DNA from 4 places in the Paenibacillus sp. AK121 genome. Region 4 is predicted to be linked to each of the others. Evidence: a T-box and tRNA genes for the amino acid it is inferred to sense, from the RefSeq annotation. Region 4 holds a T-box; the other regions hold tRNA genes.

Region 1 (5,586 bases), on a different contig from region 4:
ACAGCAATTCTTGCAGGAGCATTATTAGCTGGGGGAATAGCAGGAGGGCTGTGGACGGGAGCTGATCGCGCTTATGCAGCAACGGCGACGACGGCGAATGGTGTAATTAACGTGAGTGGAAGTGGTGAAATAATGGCTAAGCCAGATATCGCTTATCTCTCTATTGGTGTGCAATCGGAAGGAAACACCGCTGCTGCAGCTCAAAAAGCCAATGCTGCGAAAATAAACAAGGTTACACAGCTGTTAAAAGAAAAATGGAGCATTAGTGCAGACGATATTCAGACAAGCCAGTTCTCTGTACAGCCTAACTATACCTATAACGAGAAAGAAGGACAGAAGCTCAAAGGCTACATGGCCAACCATACACTTTCAGTGAAATATCGCAATTTGGATAAAATTGGTCAACTGTTGGATGAGGCTACAAATTCCGGTGCAAACAACGTAGATAATATACAGTTTTCCGTAGAGAATCCTTCCGCTTATGAGGAAGCAGCAATTGCAAAGGCGTTGGATAATGCTCAATCCAAAGCAAGTGCCGTAGCAAAATCAGCTAAACGCGGTTTAGGAGCTCTGGTGAATGTGACAGTAGATGGCGGGGAAGCTCAGGTTTACACACAACGTGAGAATGCCATGTCCAAAGCGCTCATGGATATGAGTGGCGGAACAGAGATACAGTCGGGTCAAGTAACGGTGAAAGTCCAAGTGTCTGCCCAATATGAGATGAACTAGTATAGACCATTAAGCGGAGCCGCAAGCGCCTGCAACATTGCAGGATGACTTGTTGGCTTCTTTTGTCTATTGAAACCGTTTTGTAATGAGTCTGTCATAGCTAATGGCTGTTAGGTGTACAGATTGAAATCAAGGAGTGTACAGATTGTAAACTACATACAATAGGGTATAGATATAATAAGAAAAGTGATCAAAACACATAGATTATACAGATTTGCAATAGGAGGAATACTTACGATGAACAAACATACAAAAAAATGGGGCTCAGCATTGCTGGCAGCGGGAATTTTAGCAGGGGTTGCGGTTATTCCCGTTTCCTATATTGGGGCAGCATCGACCAAACAGCAGCAAGCGACAACACAGCAACCAGGGATCGCCATCCAATGGAATGGTAAAACGTTGGCCTCTAAAGGTATTCAAGTGAACGGGAACACCATGATTCCAGTGGCAGCACTGCGTGACAGCTTGGAAATTCCGGTGAGCTATGACACCAAAGAAGGGACATATACAGTGGGGAGTGGGTACAACAAGCTCTATATCGTGGTCTCCTCCTCGGATGCCTATGTCAATGTGAACGGAATCAACACGCGCAGCATGGATGCCAAAATGATCGCCGGGAAGCTGTACATTCCTATGAGTCTGCTGAAAGACTATCTGGGTATCGATGCTCAGTGGAATGCAGTTCAGAAAACCGTAACATTAAGTAAAAGCCAGCTAAATCCAATCACAATTGCGTCTCAGACGCTTCCAGCTTCGAGTAATGCAAAGGTGTCTTATAAGATTAAGTATCCACAAATCAGCGGCAGCCAGCTGAATCCTGAGGCTCAACAGGCCATTAATAATGTGCTAAAAAAGCATGCAGAGACAGTATTGGCAGCAGGCAAAAAGATGGTGGCAGACGGAGAGGTTACAGCAGAAAGACCGTATGATTTCGAGAATGATTTTGCAATTGCCTATAACAAGGACGGTATTCTAAGTGTGATTATGCAGGACTACTCGTATACAGGTGGCGCACATGGTATGACGGCGCGTAAAGGATACACGTTCTCGCTCGCTGATGGCAAGCTGCTGCAATTGTCTGACGTATTGAAGGCAAATCCGAACTATAAAAAGTTTTTGAATGCTGATTTGAAGAAAAAAATTGATGCGCTCCAGGCTGGCGAAGGTTTTGAAAAATTTAAAGAGTTGGCCGCAGATCAGAATTTTTATGTGACCAATAGTGGACTAACCATCGTGTTTGATTTGTATGATTATGCTCCATACGCGTATGGAATTCCGGAGTTTACTTACTCGTTCGCTCAACTGCTGCCTCAGGGCGGGAAGCCTTTTGCGGGACAAAATCAATAATTTGGTTTAGCTATATATAAAAAATTATAGTAAATAAAAAGGCTGCCTACTGGATACAAAAATCCGAGGCAGCCTTTCTATTTAACAGCTATTCAAAAGTAAACCACTTTTCTTATACACCTTCTGGAGAGGAGCTAGTTAACACTTTATCAATAATACCGTATTCTTTGGCATCATCAGCGGACATGAAATAGTCACGGTCTGTGTCTTTTTCGATGCGTTCCAGTGGTTGACCTGTGCGATCTGCGAGAATGCGGTTCAATTTGTCACGCATTTTCAGAATGCGACGGGCGCGAATTTCGATATCCGTTGCCTGTCCTTGTGCACCGCCCAGTGGTTGGTGAATCATAATTTCACTGTTTGGCAAGGCAAAACGTTTGCCTTTGGCACCTGCATTCAGCAAGAAAGCACCCATGGAAGCAGCCATACCTACACAAATGGTAGATACGTCAGGTTTAATGTATTGCATCGTATCGAAAATGGCCATACCAGCTGTGATGGAACCGCCAGGACTGTTAATATACAAGTGAATGTCTTTTTCAGGATCTTCAGCAGCCAAAAACAGCATTTGTGCAATAATTGAGTTGGCTACAACGTCATTGACGTCCGAGCCCAACAAAATAATGCGATCCTTCAACAGTCTGGAATAAATGTCATAGGCGCGTTCGCCGCGGTTACTTTGTTCTACTACCATAGGAACATAGCTCACGTCAAAAAACCTCCCTTAAATATCGTTAGTGGATTTGGTGGATATGCCGATTACACATCCCTATTTATAAACTGTTACCGTATTAACCACATGATAAACAATTTCAAACAAAAAGTCAAAGAAAGTCAAACTATTAATTAAAAAAAGAGCGCTCAGCGCTCTTTTTGGTTAAAAACATTATATGGAACATTTAGCCAATCATATAAAACGACGCGCCCGCGAGGAATCGAACCTCGATCTCAGGCTCCGGAGGCCTACGTCATATCCGTTGGACCACGGGCGCACAGATGAACATTACAAGCAACTAACTAATTAATTGGAAACAAAGATGATTATATGATATACGGCATTGAATTGCAAGCTTTTATTACGTGCGCATATTCACATAAAAAGTTGAGAAATATAGGTTCAGATAGACTTGCATGTGAAGCAAATATTGGGTAAGATATACGTGGGACTTAAAAAGTTATCCCGGGACATTTTAAGACCAGTTAGAGATATAGCATAGAGACAGAACTTAGAAGTGTGCGGGAGTGGAAAGCATGCGAAAGATATTAGAAATACAGAAGCAGCTTCTGCCCGACCTCATGGATGTTTTGAAAAAAAGGTACACGATCCTGCATCAGATTATGTTGTCCGAAGTTATTGGACGCAGAACACTGGCAGCTTCACTGGATATGACCGAGCGCGTACTGCGCGCTGAGACTGATCTCCTTAAAGCGCAAGGGCTAATTGAGATTGAGAGTGTGGGCATGAAGGTGAGCAAAGCAGGACTGGATCTGCTGGAACAGCTGGAGCCGATTGCGAACAACTTGTTCGGCCTGTCCCAATTGGAGGATCAGATTCGTCAAGCCTACGGTTTGAGGAAGGTGGTTGTCGTTCCAGGGGATTCGGATGCTTCACCGTTAGCGAAGCAGGAACTGGGCCGTGCTGGCGCAAAGGCGCTGCTGAGTGTTATGGATGACGAGGACGTGGTCGCTGTAACAGGTGGCACGACGATTGCAGATGTGGCGGAACAACTGACATTACCTGCTAACGGCCCGCTTAAAGGCGGATGGTTTGTACCGGCACGCGGGGGTTTGGGAGAGAGCATGGAAATGCAGGCAAATACAATTGCCTCCACGATGGCTCGCAAGGTCGGCGCTCAATACCGTCTGCTCCATGTACCGGATTTGCTCAGCAATCATGCTTACAACTCCTTGCTTGAGGATACGAATATTCAGGATATATTGAGCCTGATTCGAGAAAGTCGTATTATCATTCACGGAATAGGCAACGCCATAGCAATGGCCCACAGACGCAAGCTTGACCCTGAAACCTTTGCCCAGATCAGCAATGAGGGCGCGGTTGCCGAATCGTTTGGCTATTATTTTAACGAAGACGGCGTCGTTGTTCACAGAATGCTGACGCTTGGACTCCGTTTGGAGGACATCAGGCGTACGGAGACGGTGTTAGGTGTGGCTGGAGGCAAGAGCAAGGCGGCTGCTATTCATGCGGTATTGCGTTTCGGACAGGAAGACATTCTTGTCACCGACGAAGGCGCTGCTGCCGAGATTGTAAGCCGTTATTTAAGAGATTGATAAGGTTTTTTAATTGTGTTGTCTTGACGGGCTTTCGGGTCTGTCTTGAATATATAAAACTAAACTAAACGAACTTTGGGAGGAACTCACTCATGACAGTTAAAGTTGGTATTAACGGTTTCGGACGTATTGGACGCCTTGCTTTCCGCCGTATTCAAGACGTAGAAGGTATTGAAGTAGTAGCAATTAACGACTTGACAGATTCCAAAATGCTGGCACATCTGTTGAAATATGATACAACACAAGGTACTTTCCAAGGGGAAGTAGAAGTACATGACGGTTTCTTCAAAGTAAACGGTAAAGAAGTTAAAGTTTTGGCTAACCGTAACCCTGAAGAATTGCCTTGGGGAGACCTGGGTGTAGACATCGTTCTGGAATGCACAGGTTTCTTCACAACTAAAGAAGCTGCTGAGAAACATTTGAAAGGCGGCGCTAAAAAGGTTGTTATCTCCGCTCCAGCTACTGGCGACATGAAAACTGTCGTTTACAACGTAAACCATGAAATTCTGGACGGATCTGAAACTGTAATTTCCGGTGCTTCTTGCACAACTAACTGCCTGGCTCCTATGGCTAAAACATTGCAAGACAAATTTGGTATCGTTGAAGGCTTGATGACTACAATTCACGCTTACACTGGCGACCAAAACACTTTGGATGCTCCACATGCTAAAGGTGACTTCCGTCGTGCTCGCGCAGCAGCTGAAAACATCATCCCTAACACTACTGGTGCTGCTAAAGCAATCGGTCTGGTTATCCCTGAGCTGAAAGGTAAATTGGATGGCGCAGCTCAACGTGTTCCAGTACCAACAGGTTCCCTGACTGAGCTGGTAACAGTTCTGGAGAAAAACGTAACTGCTGAAGAAATCAACGCAGCGATGAAAGAAGCTTCCGATCCTGAAACTTACGGATACACTGAAGATCAAATCGTTTCTTCTGACATCAAAGGTCTGACTTTCGGATCCCTGTTTGACGCTACTCAAACTAAAGTTCTGACTGTTGGCGACAAACAACTGGTTAAAACTGTAGCTTGGTACGACAACGAAATGTCCTACACTGCACAATTGATCCGTACGTTGGAATACTTCGCTAAATTGGCTAAATAAGAATTTCCTTATCGAGCAACATCATAGAGCGGAAACAGGTGTTATTGTTTCCGCTCTTTATATATCAAAATGTGCCTTAAATTCCTGTTTCGTAAAATTATAAGGGTGCGGAGGAATA
Region 2 (5,586 bases), on a different contig from region 4:
AGTCCCGCACTTCTGGGGATAGCAGACTCGCTCTCATATCGGGAGCAACTGCCCACGGAAATGTGCCTGAGTTCAGCATATCCTCCCGATGGAACCATGGATATCCGCCAAACACTTCATCTGCTGCTTCACCAGAAATAGCAACCGTAGCGCCCTTTTTAATCTCCCGGCAAAAGAGATACAGTGACGAATCCACGTCCGCCATTCCGGGTAAATCCCGCGTTAGCGTGGAGTTGTTCAGAGCTGCTACAACTTCTGGTGTATCGAATTCAATCCAGTGATGATTTGTCCCTAATTCATCGACCATTCGCTGTATCCAGGGGGCATCAGCTCCGGGCTGAAACGCATGGGCTTTAAAATGCTTGTCGTTGTCCACATAATCGACCGAATACGTATGAACTTGTCCTTGCCCGGTACGTTTGTAATAATCGACAGCTAATGCGGACAGAGCGCTTGAATCCAGCCCACCAGACAATAAGGTACATACCGGTACATCCGAAATAAGCTGCCGCTCCACAGTATCCATCAACAGCTCTCGTACCTTGAGTGCCGTTTCTTCGGTGTTATCCTCATGCGCAATGCTTTCGAGCTTCCAGTAGGCTTGAATGCGTACGCCGTCACGGCTGTAGGTTAGGGTATGTCCGGGACGCAATTCCTTCATCGATGAATAGACGCCGTGTCCGGGAGTGCGTGCAGGCCCAATGATAAAAATTTCTGCCAGTCCCTCGGCGTCTACGGCGGCCTCAACGGCTGGATGCTGGAGCAGTGCTTTGGGTTCGGAGCCAAATACGAATACATCTTCGGTTTGGCTATAAAATAGCGGCTTCACTCCCAGTCGATCTCGTGCCAGAAATACCTGCTCCCGCTCACTATCCCAGACCGCAAACGCAAAGATGCCGTTCAACCGATCTACACAATCCGGGCCCCATTCGATATAGGATTCGAGCAGTACCTCTGTGTCACATTGTGTACGGAAAAAATGCCCGCGCTGTTGCAGCTCTTTTTTCAGCTCAGGCGCGTTATATATTTCCCCGTTATATACAATCGTATAAGTGATATCCTCAAGCTGCCGGATCATGGGCTGAGCGCCGTTTTCCGGGTCCATTACGCTTAGTCTTCGGTGTCCGAAGGCACACGGGTTGGATATCCAGGTACCCGCAGCATCCGGTCCGCGATCGGAGAGCGTTTGCGTCATATTTAGCAGTAACTCAGATTGATGCATCAAGTCTCCGTTCCACTGTATGAAACCTGTAATTCCGCACATGTCTATTCATCCTCTCTTTGTCGTGTTCATCCAGTGTTGGAATGAATCAAAAACTAAATCCCCAGTTCATCAGTATATATGCCGAAAAGAAGCATAAAATGTCTGTCCGTTCCGAAAACTACAGATGGGGCAACCCGTTTACTCGTGAGGAAGGAGGGAGACAATGTACTACATCAAGGATGCCAAAATACGCCGCTTCACTGAACTTGACGGAGTGCGCTGCGCTGAGGTAGAAGTGCGTCCCGGTGCCGCAGATGACCCGGAGCTGCTGGTTTATATCACAGCCACGAATCAGAAGGATGGTCAGCCTGACTATGACATGGTAAGGATCATCCGCAATGATGCCGATCTGGAGCTGGATTGGTACGACAATAATCTGCATTCGGCATTTGAGGAAGTGACCGACAAGGCTTTTACTGACTCTACGCACATTACCGCTGGTGAGGAACGGGAAAAATTCAAAAGGGAATTGCTTTCCTATGGGCAGCTTAGTACAGAGTTTGCCAAGGAGTTCGGGACATGAGAATATGGTGTACTATACCTCGGCTTTTGTTGATTTGGGCACCGGCGCCATCACCGGATCAGCGTGAAAGGAGGGGGAAATCATAGACGGCAAAGCGAAGTATAAGAAAAACAAAGGCAGCAGTTATATTCATAACAATGAGTTCGCGGAAGAAGTGCTGGAGAAAAACGTAAGACATGAAGTACGCAGAAGTCCTAAACGCTTTGGGAATAAATAAGCTACCAGTGAACTAAAGCAACTCATCAAAGTTGATCCCAAAGAAGCCTCCGTATTCGTCAGATTTGCGAATATGGGAGGCTTCTTTTAGAATTAGGCCGCTTCACGCAGCGTCATGATCCCTTTGTAGATGTTATAAACAAAAACGCCGAGATAGACCACTACAAATAGCAGTACAAACCCGATAACTGAACCTGCATGATTGGCAGTGATAATAAAATACACTAGCGGAATCGCCGCAATAATGGGGAAAATGTGCGATAAAATGGCTTTTTTCGCGTGTCCCTGAACATATTCATCCCGGACTGCGATCCACACAATGACCGGCACCAGAAAAGGTGCGAAAAAAATGCTGAAATAACAAAGTGAAGACAAAAGGCCTCTCACGGATCACCCCTCCTTTTTGGCATCGTTCTTTGTACATAATACCCCGTTAGCGTCCAAATGATTCCTTTTGCAGCCTGCTTTCCTGTATAATGAAAAAATGCTTTTGACAGTTGGTCAAAATGTGATATAATAATTAATGCACTGAATACATAAGGTTTTATTGATTGTCATCTTGTCCCAGTAGCTCAGCTGGATAGAGCAACGGCCTTCTAAGCCGTCGGTCGGGGGTTCGAATCCCTCCTGGGACGTAGCAAAATCTTCCTAATTCAATATTAGGAAGATTTTTTGTGTTCCAGTGGGATGAGAACCCCTTGGGGGGACGTCGGAGCTAAGCATCGTTAGCATAAACTTCGCAGTCTCGACCGTAGGGAGAGTATCCCTCCTGGGACGTATAGCAAAAGCTTCCTACATGTAGGAAGCTTTTTTGTATCCCGGCAGTATGATTGATTCTGTTTTTATACTGTCGCCTTCTCCTTATGAGCAAAGAATTGCGGCAAATGTTCTTTGTGTGCTTCCAGCAATTCATCCAGTACGGTTTGGGCGATATCCCCGCTTGGAACGAGCGGATTCAGGGTGAAGGCTTGCAGTGCTGTCGCATAGTCACCAGTGACCGCCGCTTCAATGGTCAGCTCTTCCATCGCCTTCATGACTTGCAGCAGTCCCCGCTGTGCTGGTGGGAATTTGCCAAAGTTTACAGGCTCTGCACCATGCGCGCGAATGACACTGGTTACTTCGATGGCGCTATCATAAGGGACATCATCAATCGCACCATTGTTACGTGTACTAACCACCATCAAAGTGCCTTTGTTGTTATAAATGGAATTAATGATTTCACAGGCAGCATCGCTGTAATGTGCACCGCCGCGTTTGGATAATTCCTCTGGTTTGTAATCCAGATTCGGGTCTTTGTACAATTCAAACAAACTTTCTTCCAGACGTTTGACGACTTGGCCCCGAGTTCCTTCGTTTTTGGCCTCCTCTAATTCTTCCTTGAGCATGTTGTCGGTCATGTAGTAATACCGATGGTAAGGACAAGGCAGCATTTTCAATTGACGAACCTGATCATACAGGAAGCGCATGTTCTTAATATTTTCAACAACCTTCTCCGGTTTTGCACCAGGTGCGTACAATCCTTCGATGACTTGCTCTGTTAATTCTTCTCCGGTTTTGTCATAAACTTTGTGCCAATGAAGGTGGTTAATTCCTGCAAATTTAAAGAACAGCTCTTCTTCCGATTTGTCCAGTACAGCCGATGCACTCTTGATCGCGCCGATTGGAACATTACATAATCCGATGACTTTATCCCACTTACCATAACGAAGTACCGCTTCGGTGACCATACCCGCAGGGTTGGTGAAGTTAATCAACCATGCATTCGGACACAGTTCTTTCATATCTTCAACGATACTGAGGATAACGGGGATGGTACGAAAAGCTTTGAACATCCCGCCAGCCCCATTAGTTTCTTGACCGATCATGCCGTGTTTTAACGGAATACTTTCGTCCTTAATCCGGGCTTCCAGCAAGCCTACCCGAAATTGTGTTGTGACAAAATCGGCACCCTTCAAGGCTTCCCGACGATCCAGTGTCAAATGTACTTCACAATCAATGCCTGCGGCCTTCACCATCCGTTGGGCCATGGCCCCCACGATCTCCAGCTTTTCGCGTCCTGCCTCAATATCTACCAGCCATAATTCCCGAATGGGAAGCTCTGCATAGCGTTTGATAAAGCCTTCTACTAATTCTGGTGTATAGCTGGAGCCTCCGCCAATGGTTGCGATCTTTATGCCTTTTTTCATGGTTAGTGCCTCCTGAGTATGTTTTTTAAAACCGCTTTCTTAAGCTCAAATTCACTGTAATCCCTGTAATGCATTACAGGTCAAGCGCTTTTAAAAAACTTATTTGGGGAAGGTGACAATTGTAGGGACGGGACCACGAACATGCTAAACACGAACATGCTAAAATAGAAAGAACGAGGTGAGAAATGTGGCAAATATTCATGAAATTGCAAAGCTGGCGGGCGTATCCTCGGCAACGGTGTCCCGTGTCATTAATAACCATCCGTACGTAAGTGAACCGACAAGGCAGCGTGTACAGGAGGTCATAGACCGACTGGATTATGTACCTAATTTGAATGCGGTTTCATTAAAAAAGGGCATGACCAAGCTCATAGGAATTATTTCAATTTCTTTTAATGATTCATTGGGTTCATTTGTGCGTGGATTTACAACCTATGCTCAGGAGCATGGTTTTAATATGGCACTATTTATTACGAATGGAGAGAAGGAGCGGGAGCTTGAAGCACTGGAAATGCTGCGGAGAAAGCAACTGGACGCCTTGGTCTGTATGATTCGCGTCAATGAATGGAGCGTGATTGAACACTATACCAAATATGGTCCAATTGTGACGTGGCAGCGTGTAAACATTGATGCAATCCCGTCTGTATTTATGGATCAGTATCAGGGGTACATGCTTGCGCTGGAGCATCTGTATGCCAGAGGCTACCGCAGCATTGTGAATGTATACGGGAATATGAGGGGACTGAATACGAAGGAGCGCATACGGGCTTATCATGATTTTTGCAAAAAATATGATTTGAACGCTGATGCCTTCCCGCATTTTTATGATTTAAATTCAATGGAAGCGGGTGAACAAATTGCTCACTGGTGGAGCGAACAGCCCAATAAGCCTGATGCCTTCGCTTGTTCTACCGATTATTTGGCTGCAGGGCTTTTGACTGAAGCACGTAGGCTCGGTGTTTCTGTACCAAATGATGTTGCAGTGGTGGGCTTTGATAACATCGAAATTTCGCATTTGCTTGATTTAACCACCATTCATTACCCGATTGACAAACAAGCGGAAAATGCATTCATCATGATTCGAAATGCCCTTGAGGGGGTTCATGAAGAATTACATCCTTTGGAATTCAAATTAGTAGAGCGAGCGACCACCTAATATCCTGGTTATTCTTTTTCGTTGTGGTTATCGGTGTGCTATTCAGGGATTAGTAAATAAAAAAAGGGACTCCATAATAGAATAAATTCCAGAGGAGTCCTTCTTTGCACGTACTCTAATTCATCGGTCTCTCATAATTCCATTACGAAATTAACGTCAGAATAAATGCACAGTTCGTAAGTAGAATTAATTATTTAAAATAGGTATTTCCTCAAGCAGATTTTTCAAGTTAATGGAATCC
Region 3 (5,586 bases), on a different contig from region 4:
ACATTATCGTTTTTCTGTGGCTTGGCCGCGCATTATGCCCGCGCCCGGCGTGGTCAACGAACAAGGGCTGCTCTTCTATGAGCATCTGCTGGATGAGCTTGAGTCGGCCGGGCTAATTCCAATGCTGACTCTGTATCACTGGGATTTACCGCAGTGGATTGAGGACGAAGGTGGATGGACGCAGCGAGAGATTATCCAACATTTTAAAACGTATGCCTCTGTAATCATGGACCGATTTGGCCAGCGAATTAACTGGTGGAATACGATAAACGAGCCTTATTGCGCTTCTATTTTGGGATATGGTACAGGGGAGCATGCCCCTGGGCATGAGAACTGGAAAGAAGCCTTTACTGCCGCCCATCATATTTTGATGTGTCATGGGATTGCGATCAATTTGCACAAGGAAAAAGGATTAACAGGTAAAATTGGCATTACGCTAAACATGGAACATGTGGATGCCGCTTCCGAGCGACCCGAGGACATTGCTGCTGCCGCCAGAAGGGATGGCTTTATTAATCGTTGGTTTGCTGAGCCATTGTTTAACGGAAAGTATCCTGAAGATATGGTGGAATGGTACGGAACGTATCTGAATGGATTGGATTTTGTACAGCCTGGTGATCTGGAGCTGATTCAGCAGCCGGGAGATTTTGTAGGCATTAACTATTATACCCGCAGTATCATTCGAGCAACTAACGACGCCTCATTGCTGCAAGTAGAGCAGGTTCACATGGAGGAGCCAGTAACAGACATGGGATGGGAGATTCACCCTGAATCCTTTTATAAGCTGCTGACGCGGATTGAGAAGGATTTTAGCAAGGGCTTACCCATTCTGATTACGGAAAATGGAGCAGCGATGAAGGATGAACTGGTGAATGGACAGATTGAAGATACCGGGCGTCAGCGCTATATTGAAGAGCATTTAAAGGCGTGTCATCGCTTTATCCGGGAGGGAGGTCAGCTCAAGGGCTATTTTGTCTGGTCTTTCTTTGATAACTTTGAATGGGCCTGGGGATATAGCAAGCGTTTTGGTATTGTACATATCAATTATGAGACGCAGGAACGGACCCCCAAACAAAGTGCGCTGTGGTTCAAGCAAATGATGGAGAAGAACGGGTTTTAAACAGAAAACCAGGTGCAAGTTAGCGATAGCTTCAATTTATGTAGGCCGTCATGCTGTAAAACAGAGCATAACGGCTTTTTAATTTTATAAATCCTTGCGTCAGGTAGGGGATCTATGCAGAAATATCTTGCAAATCCAATATAACAGGGCAGTGGTCACTGCCTGTAATATGGCAATCAATACTCGCATCCATTAATAGCGGACGAAGCCTCTCTGAGACGAGGAAGTAATCAATCCGCCAGCCGATATTCCGTTCCCTCACCTTTGGCATGTAGGACCACCAGGAATAAACATCTGTCCGATCAGGATAAAAATATCTGAAGGTATCTATAAATCCGGCGTTGAGCAGCTGTGACATGCGGTCTCGTTCCTCGGGTGTGAAGCCAGCATTACCGTAGTTGGCTTTAGCATTTTTAAGGTCGATCTCCTGATGAGCCACGTTCAAGTCTCCGCAAATGATGACAGGCTTCTGAGCGTCTAGTTGTTGCAGATAGCTGCGAAAACGGTCTTCCCATTCCAGTCTATATGGCAATCGCGATAAGTCTCGTTTCGTATTTGGTGTGTACACATTGACGAGGTAAAATTTTTCGAATTCTAGTGTAATAGTTCGACCCTCTGGCTCTTCATTTTCTTCAAGTCCATAATGCACAGAGAGCGGCTTGATTTTGGTGAAAATAGCTGTGCCGGAGTACCCTTTTTTCTCAGCGTAATTCCAGTATTGAACGTATTCCTCCATGTTCTCCATGAGGATTTGTCCTTCTTGAAGCTTCGTTTCCTGTACGCAAAAAATATCAGCATTCGTTTCTTTTAGATAAGTATAAAATCCTTTGGTTACACAGGCTCTTAAGCCATTTACATTCCAAGATATTAATTTCATTTGATTAAACTCCTTACTACTCCACGCAGTCAAGCGGTGTAATGGTATACCCTCGATAAAAGGCTGTCCCAGACAAACGCTCAAACAGCGCTGCGGAAACAGCCTTTTCTACATTAAAGTAGGTTGTAATACGATGCTAGGCTCTAACATCCACAGTGGGTCCTATTTCGCTGGAAAATAAAAAAAGCTTCCTAAACAGGAAGCTTCGGCTATACGTCCCAGGAGGGATTCGAACCCCCGACCGACGGCTTAGAAGGCCGTTGCTCTATCCAGCTGAGCTACTGGGACATAAAATTCAAGCGAATATTAATATATCATATGGATGAAAAAGATACAAGTCTTATTTTGCATATATCGCTTATTTGGCCTCTACACCACATAAATTCAGAATACACATCGTTTTTTTTGCCTTATAAAAGGGTATGTTAGAATACAGGTGAATATGTTGAAGACGAGTGGTTGAACTTCGGCTGCTGTTTCTCATATAATCTACAAATACTTTAGCTTGCGGAGGAGAGGGGGTGCCTTGAAAATAAAGGACTCCAAGGTGACGACAAAAGAAAATAATATCGTATTGTTTCCGAAGACACTGGACTACTATCAAATTCAACTTACGGTGATGCTTGAGAACGAACGTTACGGAGAGGCGATGGCGATGCTGCGTTTTTTGATGCAGTGTCAGGGACAGGAGCAGAAACAATACGATGAATGGAACGCTCTGTTACAATGGCTGGAAGCTGCATTTCCACAGTACGCTGACAGCGGGGCGGCAACGGACAATGTGGAAGAAGACGAAGTCAGTGAAGTTGAGTTGGCTCGCCGTCATGCACGCTTTAAGCAGGAACAGGATGCAGGCTACGGTAACAAGCTTTTGCAGATGGCTATGGATCAACCGTTATCCGAACAGACGATTCTAGCTTTGGAACAGCTATCCTACTTGGAACTGCCGGAGATCGACGATGCCTTGCTTCGCTGGATTACTGAACGGGAAATCCATCCTCTTCTCCAATTCCGTGTTCTACAGACAATGAGACGCCGTGGAATGGAAGGGACGATAGAAATCAGACGGGGTGATGAAAAGACGGAAATCGATATTGAAACGGTTCCGTTACAGCCCGATGAGTTTCCAGAGGCGATTATGCGTATTTTGGAACGGGTAGCTGACCAGACTGAAGTGCATGAGCCTACACTATTCTATTTTGCACAGGAGCTATGGTCACAGTTTGTGATGGCAGTGTACGGTACGAAAGATTATAGATCAATGTTGGTGGAAGAGGACGGGATGCCGGATATTTGGGCAGCAGCACTCCATCAGACCGTTTCGGAAAGTTTGAACGGGAACAATAATGAGGAAGAAACCCGCGCTATATATGGCATTACAGATGCACTACGCTTCCGTTTTGAGCAAGCGTATCGGTCGATGCGATTATTCGTCGCGGCGGGAATGAACACTCCTTAATGACCGGAAACGTTTACCTGTTAAAGCATTCAAGGGCTGCCCTTGAAAAAGACAGTAATGTTAGATATACTATAGTGGTTATTTTGTGTGCGTTGATTGTAATGAAAACTAAGTGAAGATTTTGTTGGAGGGGAAAGCATAAAATGAAAGCAACTTGGGAGAAAATAGAGAAGAACCTTGGGGTTCTTGAAGTTGAGGTAGACGCGGATCGTGTAGCCGCTGCACTCGACAAAGCTTTTAATAAAGTGGTTAAACAAGTAAGTGTACCAGGATTCCGTAAAGGTAAAGTACCACGTCCTATCTTTGAAAAACGTTATGGTATTGAAAGTCTGTACCAGGATGCAATTGACTTCCTGTTGCCAGAAGCATACAGCCAAGCTGTAGAGCAAACAGACATCTTCCCAGTAGATAGCCCTGATGTTGAAATTGATCAATTTGCTAAAGGTGAATCTTTCAAATTCAAAGCAAAAGTTACGGTTAAACCTGAAGTAACTTTGGGCGATTACAAAGGCGTAGAAGTGCCTGTAAGCAAAAACGAAGTAAGCGACGAAGAACTGGCTCAAGAGCTGGAGCGCCTGCAACAACGTCATGCTGAATTGGTTGTTGTTGATGAAGATGCTGCTCAATCCGGCGATACAGCTATCATTGACTTCGACGGTTCCGTAGACGGCGTACAATTCGAAGGTGGACAAGCTGAGAAGTATTCTCTGGAACTGGGTTCCAATACCTTCATCCCTGGCTTTGAAGACCAAGTGATTGGTTTGCACACTGGTGATTCCAAGGACGTTGAAGTAACGTTCCCTGAGAACTACCATTCTGCTGACCTCGCTGGTAAACAAGCTGTATTCAAAGTGAAAGTTCATGAACTGAAACGCAAAGTTCTTCCTGAATTGGACGATGAATTTGCTAAAGATGTAAGTGAATTTGACACACTTGCTGAATTCAAGGAAGACTTGAAAAAGCAATTGCTGGAGCGCAAAGAAAACGAAGCTAAAGCAGCTCGTGAGGGCGCTGTAGTGGAGAAAGTTGCTGAAAATGCAACAATCGACATTCCTGAAGCAATGGTCAAGAGTGAAGTGCAAAACATGGTTCGCGATTTCGACAACCGTCTGCGCAGCCAAGGCATGAACCTTGAAATGTTCCTCGGCTTCTCCGGTCAAAGCAAAGAAGACCTGGAAGAGCAAATGAAAGCAGATGCTGAGAAGCGCGTACGCAACAACCTCGTGCTGGAGCAAGTGGCTAAAGCAGAAAACATCGAAGTTTCCGAAGCGGAAATTAATGAAGAACTGCAAAACATGGCTGACACTTACAAACGTTCTGTAGAAGAGATCCGCAGCATTCTGGAAAGTAACGGCTCGTTCGCTAACTTGAAAGAAGAGATCTCCCTGCGCAAAACAATCGCTTTGCTGGTGGAAAACAGCAAAGAAGTTGAAGCGCCAGCTGCAGCTGCTGAGTAATTTAAACGATAAAATATACGGTGTAGGCTGTAACAGGCTGCAACGTAGTAATTAGATAAGGATAAGGCACGTAGTGAAAGTTACGTGCCTTATTTTTACCTTAGACAACCCAAATTTTAGTCGTTTATGGAAAGCGCTGTGAATGGTGTTTTCTGTTTTACATAAGTCACTACCGTACATTTGCACATACATACGAAACATGGTTAAATATGAGAAGGTCTCGGCAGGGTGTCTGTACATAGCCTGCACTTCATATATGAGCAGGCAAATATGACACGAGACTCTGAACATGTTAAAATATTTTGTAAGGTGTTCACGTTTCATGATTGCCGCTTCCGTTTTAATGGGACATAAGGAAGCGGATGAATACAGGTGTTCATTTTAATAAAGAAAAGAGGTTGGTCGTGATGAGTCTCGTCCCTATGGTTGTGGAACAAACGAATCGAGGAGAACGATCTTACGATATTTACTCGCGGTTGCTTAAGGATCGCATCATTTTCCTAAGTGGCCCGATTGATGACGATGTCGCCAATCTCGTCATTGCACAGCTATTGTTCCTTTCTGCGGAAGACCCGGAGAAGGACATTAATTTGTACATTAACTCGCCAGGCGGTTCTGTTACTGCAGGCATGGGTATATATGATACAATGCAATTCATTAAGCCGGATGTATC
Region 4 (5,586 bases):
GCGAACGCGGGATTCTGGAAGTTCATTTGATTGGTGTGTGTACAGATATATGTGTGCTGCATACAGCTGTAGATGCTTACAACAAAGGTTTTGCTATTACCGTATACAAGGACGCTGTGGCGAGCTTTAATCAGGCGGGACATGATTGGGCTTTGGGCCATTTTGAGGGAAGTCTTGGAGCCACGGTGCGGTCGGCTGAAGATACGCTTTTGCTCCAGAAGAAGTAAAATAACTGAACGATTGTGCACCAATGTCCGATAACAAATTAGAGCCGGATATTGCTGAATCTGGGCAGATAAGACGGTATGCCGTCACCAATCCAGGGACAGTCAGAGAGGATGATACGATGAAGTCAACGAGCCTCGCATTACATACAGATAAATATCAGATTAATATGATGTACGCCCATTGGGTGAACGGAAGTCACCAACGTAAAGCTGTGTTCGAGGCGTATTTTCGTAAGCTTCCTTTTGGCAATGGATATGCCGTGTTTGCTGGTCTGGAACGCATTGTGAATTACATTTCAAACTTGCGGTTTACAGAAGAGGACATTCGCTATCTGTCAGAGCAGGAGGAAAAGTACGATCCCATGTTCATGGAGGCATTGCGCCAGTTTAAGTTTGGCGGAACGGTCCACTCGATGAAGGAAGGAGCGCTTGTTTTTCCGAATGAGCCTCTGGTACGTGTTGAAGGAACCATTATGGAAACGCAGCTTGTCGAGACGGCATTGTTGAATTTTATGAATTACCAGACACTCATTGCGACAAAAGCATCACGTATCAAACAGGTGGCAAGTGACGATACACTGCTCGAATTTGGCACACGACGTGCGCAGGAGGCAGATGCAGCTATTTGGGGAGCACGTGCTGCTTATGTTGCAGGTTTCGATGCGACTTCTAATATGCTGGCAGGCGAACACTTTGGGATTCCGACAAAAGGGACACATGCCCATTCATGGGTACAAACCTTTATGACGGAGCAAGAGGCGTTCGACGTGTATGCGAAGGTTTTACCAGATCAGGTTACGCTACTGGTAGATACCTTTGACACGCTGGAGAGCGGTGTTCCCCATGCGATTCGGACAGCAAAGATGCTGGAGAGTCAAGGAAAGCGTATGAATGCCATCCGTTTGGATAGCGGTGATTTGGCTTATCTATCTATTCAGGCACGGGAAATGCTGGATGCTGAAGGTTTGGATTACGTACAAATTGTAGCTTCCAACGATTTGGATGAAAATACGATTTTCAATCTAAAAGCCCAAGGGGCACGTATTGATGTGTGGGGTGTAGGAACACAGCTGATCACAGCTTCAGATCAACCTTCACTGGGTGGAGTGTACAAGCTGGTTGAGCGGGAAGTAGACGGTGAAATGCTGCCGACGATTAAAATCTCGGGTAACCCGGAAAAAGTATCTACACCAGGCAAAAAGGATGTATACCGTATTGTGGATAAGAAGAAAGGGAGAGCTGTAGCTGATTACATTTCTTTCCCGGATGAAGAACGTCCGCGTAATGGTAAGCGCCTGAAGCTGTTTAACCCTTTGCATCCATATATGAAGAAGTATGTAGAAAATTACGAAGCTGTACCGATGCTTGAACCTATTTTTGTAAATGGGCAGAAGGTATACGAGCTTCCTGAACTGGATGAAATTCGTGCCTATCATGCATCACAGTTGAAACTGTTTTGGCCAGAATATTTGCGGAAGCTGAACCCTGAAATTTATCGCGTAAATCTTAGTGAGAAGGTATGGGAGCTGAAGCAAAAGCTGATTGACAGCTACATGCAGCCCGAAGTTGAAGAAAAGGAATAATGTGAAGAGGCACCTCATCTATGTATGGGGTGCCTTTTTTGTATCTACAATGTGTAAATAGGAGCTTATTTATAAATTTCTCTCATTACATGACGCAGCTCAGGGACAATAATGCGTTCCATTGCCAAACGAACGGCTCCGCGGGAGCCAGGCATAGAAAACACAGCTGTCTGGCCCACAGTGCCCGCTACAGCCCGGCTTAATATAGCTGCTGATCCAATGTCCTCAGCAAAGCTTAAGTAACGGAAGATTTCTCCAAACCCAGGTAATTCCTTATCCAGTAGAGAGGAGACGGCTTCATATGTAGTATCACGCGGAGAGATGCCAGTACCACCTGTTAAAAGTATAGCCTCGATGTCCTCATGTGCCGCAGCTTCGGCTACCAACTGCCGGATTCCTTCATAGTCGTCCTTGACGATAACATATCGAACAACCTTGTACCCATTCGTTTCTAGTAGTTCCTTGAGCAGTCGTCCCCCAGTATCGGTTTCCATGGTACGTGTATCCGAGACGGTCACGACCATGCAGTTAACCTGTTGCGGAGATTCCTGTCGGTGCTCCTCTACAGATGTTATATTCATTACAATGTTCACTCCTTGATCAGTGGTTAAGCATACTCTTTTTTTACAATAGAGGAATGACAGACTGGATGCAAGTCAGAAACGAAGGCTAAAAAGTTATGTGATTAATATCCTTGCGCTTACACCTTGGAATATAGTACACTTCCTTACATAAGTCGGGATTTTCTGGGTTTATTTTGTTGAAAGCGCGAACATCAAATGATTAATTTCAAGGTTCAGCGGGTAATAGTACAGCAGGATCAACAACTGGGAGGTAATGTATTATGAATCATTCATACCAAAAATGCGTGGATGCTTGCCTGGAATGTATGAACGCTTGCAATGTATGCTATGTAGCAAGTTTGAAGGAATATGATCTAGCTATGCTGCGTGAATGTATTCGAGTGAGCAGGGAATGCGCAGAGATATGTGGGTTTGCTGCTCAAATGTTGCAGCGCGGAACGGATTTTGCCGAGGAAATCTGTGAGCTATGTGCCAAAGCCTGTGAGGTATGTGCTGCTGAATGCAGCAAGCATTCCCATAATCATTGCAAACATTGTGCAGAAGCCTGCCGTCATTGTGTTGAGGCCTGTCGCCAATTGGTGGCAGTGTAATTACATATACAGAACTAGTCCCTGAAGAGGGAATAAAAGGTTGCTTTCTACTAAATAGGTTTGTATAATGGTGGGAATTAACGTCAAGGAACGGGAGAGTAGCAACGGAACCGTATCATTACAGCGAGCCGGAAAAGGTGGAAGCCGGTATGAAATCCGATGTGAAGCGCACCCGGGAGACGGTTGATCCAACGATAAGAGCTTCTAGTAGATCAGCCCGGCAGACACCGTTATTTGTCAATGGAGTGAAATCGCGATTTTGTGTAAGCTAGCTTTAGCTATACAACCGATTTACGAAGAGTGGTACCGCGGGATATCGAAGTTCTCGTCTCTTGATTATATCAAGAGGCGAGGGCTTTTTTTGTTAGATCTTATAAAAAGAAGGAGAGAGGAACATGGTGTTGATGATTGCTACCCAAGCTATTGTAGCTCATACGGGCTTGGAGGAGAAAGAAGTTTTATCTTTATTCGAGGTGCCTCCGCAGCCTGAATGGGGAGATGTGGCGTTTCCCTGTTTTGTGCTGGCTAAAAAATTTCGAAAGTCTCCACAGCATATTGCAATGGAATTGGCAGAGTTAGTAAGCCGTGAAGCGGGTCTAACTGCTTCAGCATCGGGTGCCTATGTAAATATTATATTGGATCGATCTGCTCATATTCCATCGATGCTTGCTGAATTGAGCAAGGCTGAGTTTCTCAAGCCCAATATCGGATATGGACAGCGAGTAGTGATTGATATGTCCTCGCCTAATATTGCCAAACCATTTGGTATCGGTCATCTTCGCTCTACTGTTATTGGTGCCGCCTTGTATCGCATACTTGGTGAAACCGGATATGTGCCGATTAGTGTGAATCATCTAGGGGATTGGGGAACACAATTTGGCAAGCAAATTGCGGCCTATAAAAGATGGGGCAATGAGGAGCAGCTACAACATGATCCGATCGGGGAATCGTTGAAGCTATATGTCCGTTTTCATCAGGAGGCCGAGCATGATCCGTCTTTGGAGGATGAAGGCCGCGAGTGGTTCCGACGTTTGGAGCAAGGGGATACTGAAGCTCAACAACTGTGGGAGTTTTTTGTTGAAGTCAGTCTGGGAGAATTTGACCGTATGTACCAACGTCTTAACATTTCGTTTGACCATGTGTTGGGGGAAAGTTTTTACAATAATAAGATGCAGGCAGTTGTTGCCCAATTAAGAGCAAAAGGACTGCTGGAAGAAAGTGATGGAGCACTTGTGGTTCGTCTGGAAGACGAGCAACTGCCGCCGTGTCTTATTTTGAAAAAAGATGGGACTACCATTTATCCCACCCGTGATCTGGCAACAGCGATTTATCGTCATGAAGTGATGAAGGCTGATCGCCTGCTGTATGTCGTTGGCGGGGAACAGAAGTTACATTTCCAACAGGTATTTGCGGTGCTGAAGCATGCAGGGGAGATATGGGCCGAGCAATGTGAGCATGTACCGTTTGGTTTAATGCGGTTTGCAGGCAAAAAAATGTCCACAAGACGCGGCAAGGTGGTGAAACTGGAGGAAGTGCTGGATGAAGCTGTAGCGCGTGCTCAAGCCATCATTACGGAGAAAAATCCCAATTTGCCGGAACAACAGGCAATAGCTGAAGACGTTGGCATCGGAGCGATTATTTTTGGCGATTTAAAAAATAACCGTCTGAATGAAGTGGATTTTTCGTTAGAGGAGGCACTGACCTTTGAAGGTGAGACTGGCCCTTATGTGCAGTATACTCATGCGCGCATACGCAGTCTTTTGGAGAAAGCTCGCGCCCGCTCTGATGTTGAGTCTAATTCCAGTGACAACGTCCTTGCCCAAGACGGGCATTCTCCTGATTTGAATATCGTTTCGGATGAAATGCTGGGTGACGCAGGCTGGGCGCTGCTTAAGCAGTTGGATCGCTATCACGGGCAGCTAATACGTGCTGCTAGGCAACTGGAACCTTCGGTTATTGCGAGATTTGCATTAGATACAGCACAAGCGTTCAACCGTTTTTATACTAAGGAAAGGATTGTCGATGGTGGACAGTGGCGCATTCAGTTGGCGGAACAGACCGCGGATATGCTGGCAAGTACACTGCGACTTCTTGGACTGAAAGCCCCTAACCGGATGTAAGCTACCACAAGTGGGTATTTTTGTTAGGTACGCTGCTGCTTTTGCTAGCTAAATTACTGCGAGTCAGCTCTTTTTCTCTAAAAGGTGCTGCAAAAGGAAAACTGTCATAGACACTTTTGGATTTGCATGGAGATGGTGAGCAGAAAAGAGCAAGACGGGTTACACTATTCGCAGGGTATTCCATTGTTTTGCAACCAATTTGTGCATATTTGAAACATTTGATGGTTTTATTGCGTCCGTAAGTATAGAAGCAAAGTAAACATGGAGGTGTATCTCATGATTAAACATAAAAGCGTGGCAGCTGCGCTGCTTGTCGTCTGTTCATTGGCTGTGGCTACGTCGGCTTCTGCTTTTCGTGATATAAAGGGAGCTGAGCAGGAGAAGATCGTAAGTTCACTTCAGGACAAAGGAATTATTCAAGGGATAACCAAGGATAAATTTGCACCAGATCAAACACTCACGTATGCACAAGGAGTACACTT

Evidence for each region. The T-box of region 4 lies ahead of argS (arginine--tRNA ligase). A T-box ahead of a tRNA ligase gene usually reads a tRNA of that ligase, here a tRNA-Arg.
Region 1: it has a tRNA-Arg gene. The T-box ahead of argS (arginine--tRNA ligase) is inferred to sense a tRNA for this amino acid. The anticodon was not compared.
Region 2: it has a tRNA-Arg gene. The T-box ahead of argS (arginine--tRNA ligase) is inferred to sense a tRNA for this amino acid. The anticodon was not compared.
Region 3: it has a tRNA-Arg gene. The T-box ahead of argS (arginine--tRNA ligase) is inferred to sense a tRNA for this amino acid. The anticodon was not compared.

Annotation. Positions count from the first base shown of each region.
Region 1 covers NZ_JAHPJM010000011.1:23,580-29,165, forward strand. Annotated here, with positions in the region: gene KSP24_RS18495 (SIMPL domain-containing protein) at 1-729, shown strand, start outside; gene KSP24_RS18500 (PdaC/SigV domain-containing protein) at 967-2,076, shown strand; gene clpP (ATP-dependent Clp endopeptidase proteolytic subunit ClpP) at 2,189-2,785, opposite strand; tRNA gene KSP24_RS18510 (tRNA-Arg) at 2,997-3,068, opposite strand; gene KSP24_RS18515 (sugar-binding transcriptional regulator) at 3,328-4,365, shown strand; gene gap (type I glyceraldehyde-3-phosphate dehydrogenase) at 4,458-5,468, shown strand.
Region 2 covers NZ_JAHPJM010000006.1:99,605-105,190, reverse strand. Annotated here, with positions in the region: gene asnB (asparagine synthase (glutamine-hydrolyzing)) at 1-1,264, opposite strand, end outside; gene KSP24_RS12895 (hypothetical protein) at 1,428-1,787, shown strand; gene KSP24_RS12890 (magnetosome magnetite crystal formation protein family) at 2,097-2,390, opposite strand; tRNA gene KSP24_RS12885 (tRNA-Arg) at 2,565-2,638, shown strand; gene KSP24_RS12880 (6-phospho-beta-glucosidase) at 2,846-4,189, opposite strand; gene KSP24_RS12875 (LacI family DNA-binding transcriptional regulator) at 4,377-5,345, shown strand; gene KSP24_RS12870 (arginase family protein) at 5,532-5,586, opposite strand, start outside.
Region 3 covers NZ_JAHPJM010000006.1:46,635-52,220, reverse strand. Annotated here, with positions in the region: gene KSP24_RS12685 (GH1 family beta-glucosidase) at 1-1,120, shown strand, start outside; gene KSP24_RS12680 (exodeoxyribonuclease III) at 1,233-1,997, opposite strand; tRNA gene KSP24_RS12675 (tRNA-Arg) at 2,212-2,285, opposite strand; gene KSP24_RS12670 (hypothetical protein) at 2,524-3,456, shown strand; gene tig (trigger factor) at 3,600-4,913, shown strand; gene clpP (ATP-dependent Clp endopeptidase proteolytic subunit ClpP) at 5,321-5,586, shown strand, end outside.
Region 4 covers NZ_JAHPJM010000005.1:198,855-204,440, forward strand. Annotated here, with positions in the region: gene KSP24_RS11560 (cysteine hydrolase family protein) at 1-227, shown strand, start outside; gene KSP24_RS11565 (nicotinate phosphoribosyltransferase) at 347-1,810, shown strand; gene KSP24_RS11570 (MogA/MoaB family molybdenum cofactor biosynthesis protein) at 1,876-2,391, opposite strand; gene KSP24_RS11575 (four-helix bundle copper-binding protein) at 2,655-2,984, shown strand; T-box leader at 3,062-3,320, shown strand; gene argS (arginine--tRNA ligase) at 3,380-5,104, shown strand; gene KSP24_RS11585 (S-layer homology domain-containing protein) at 5,381-5,586, shown strand, end outside.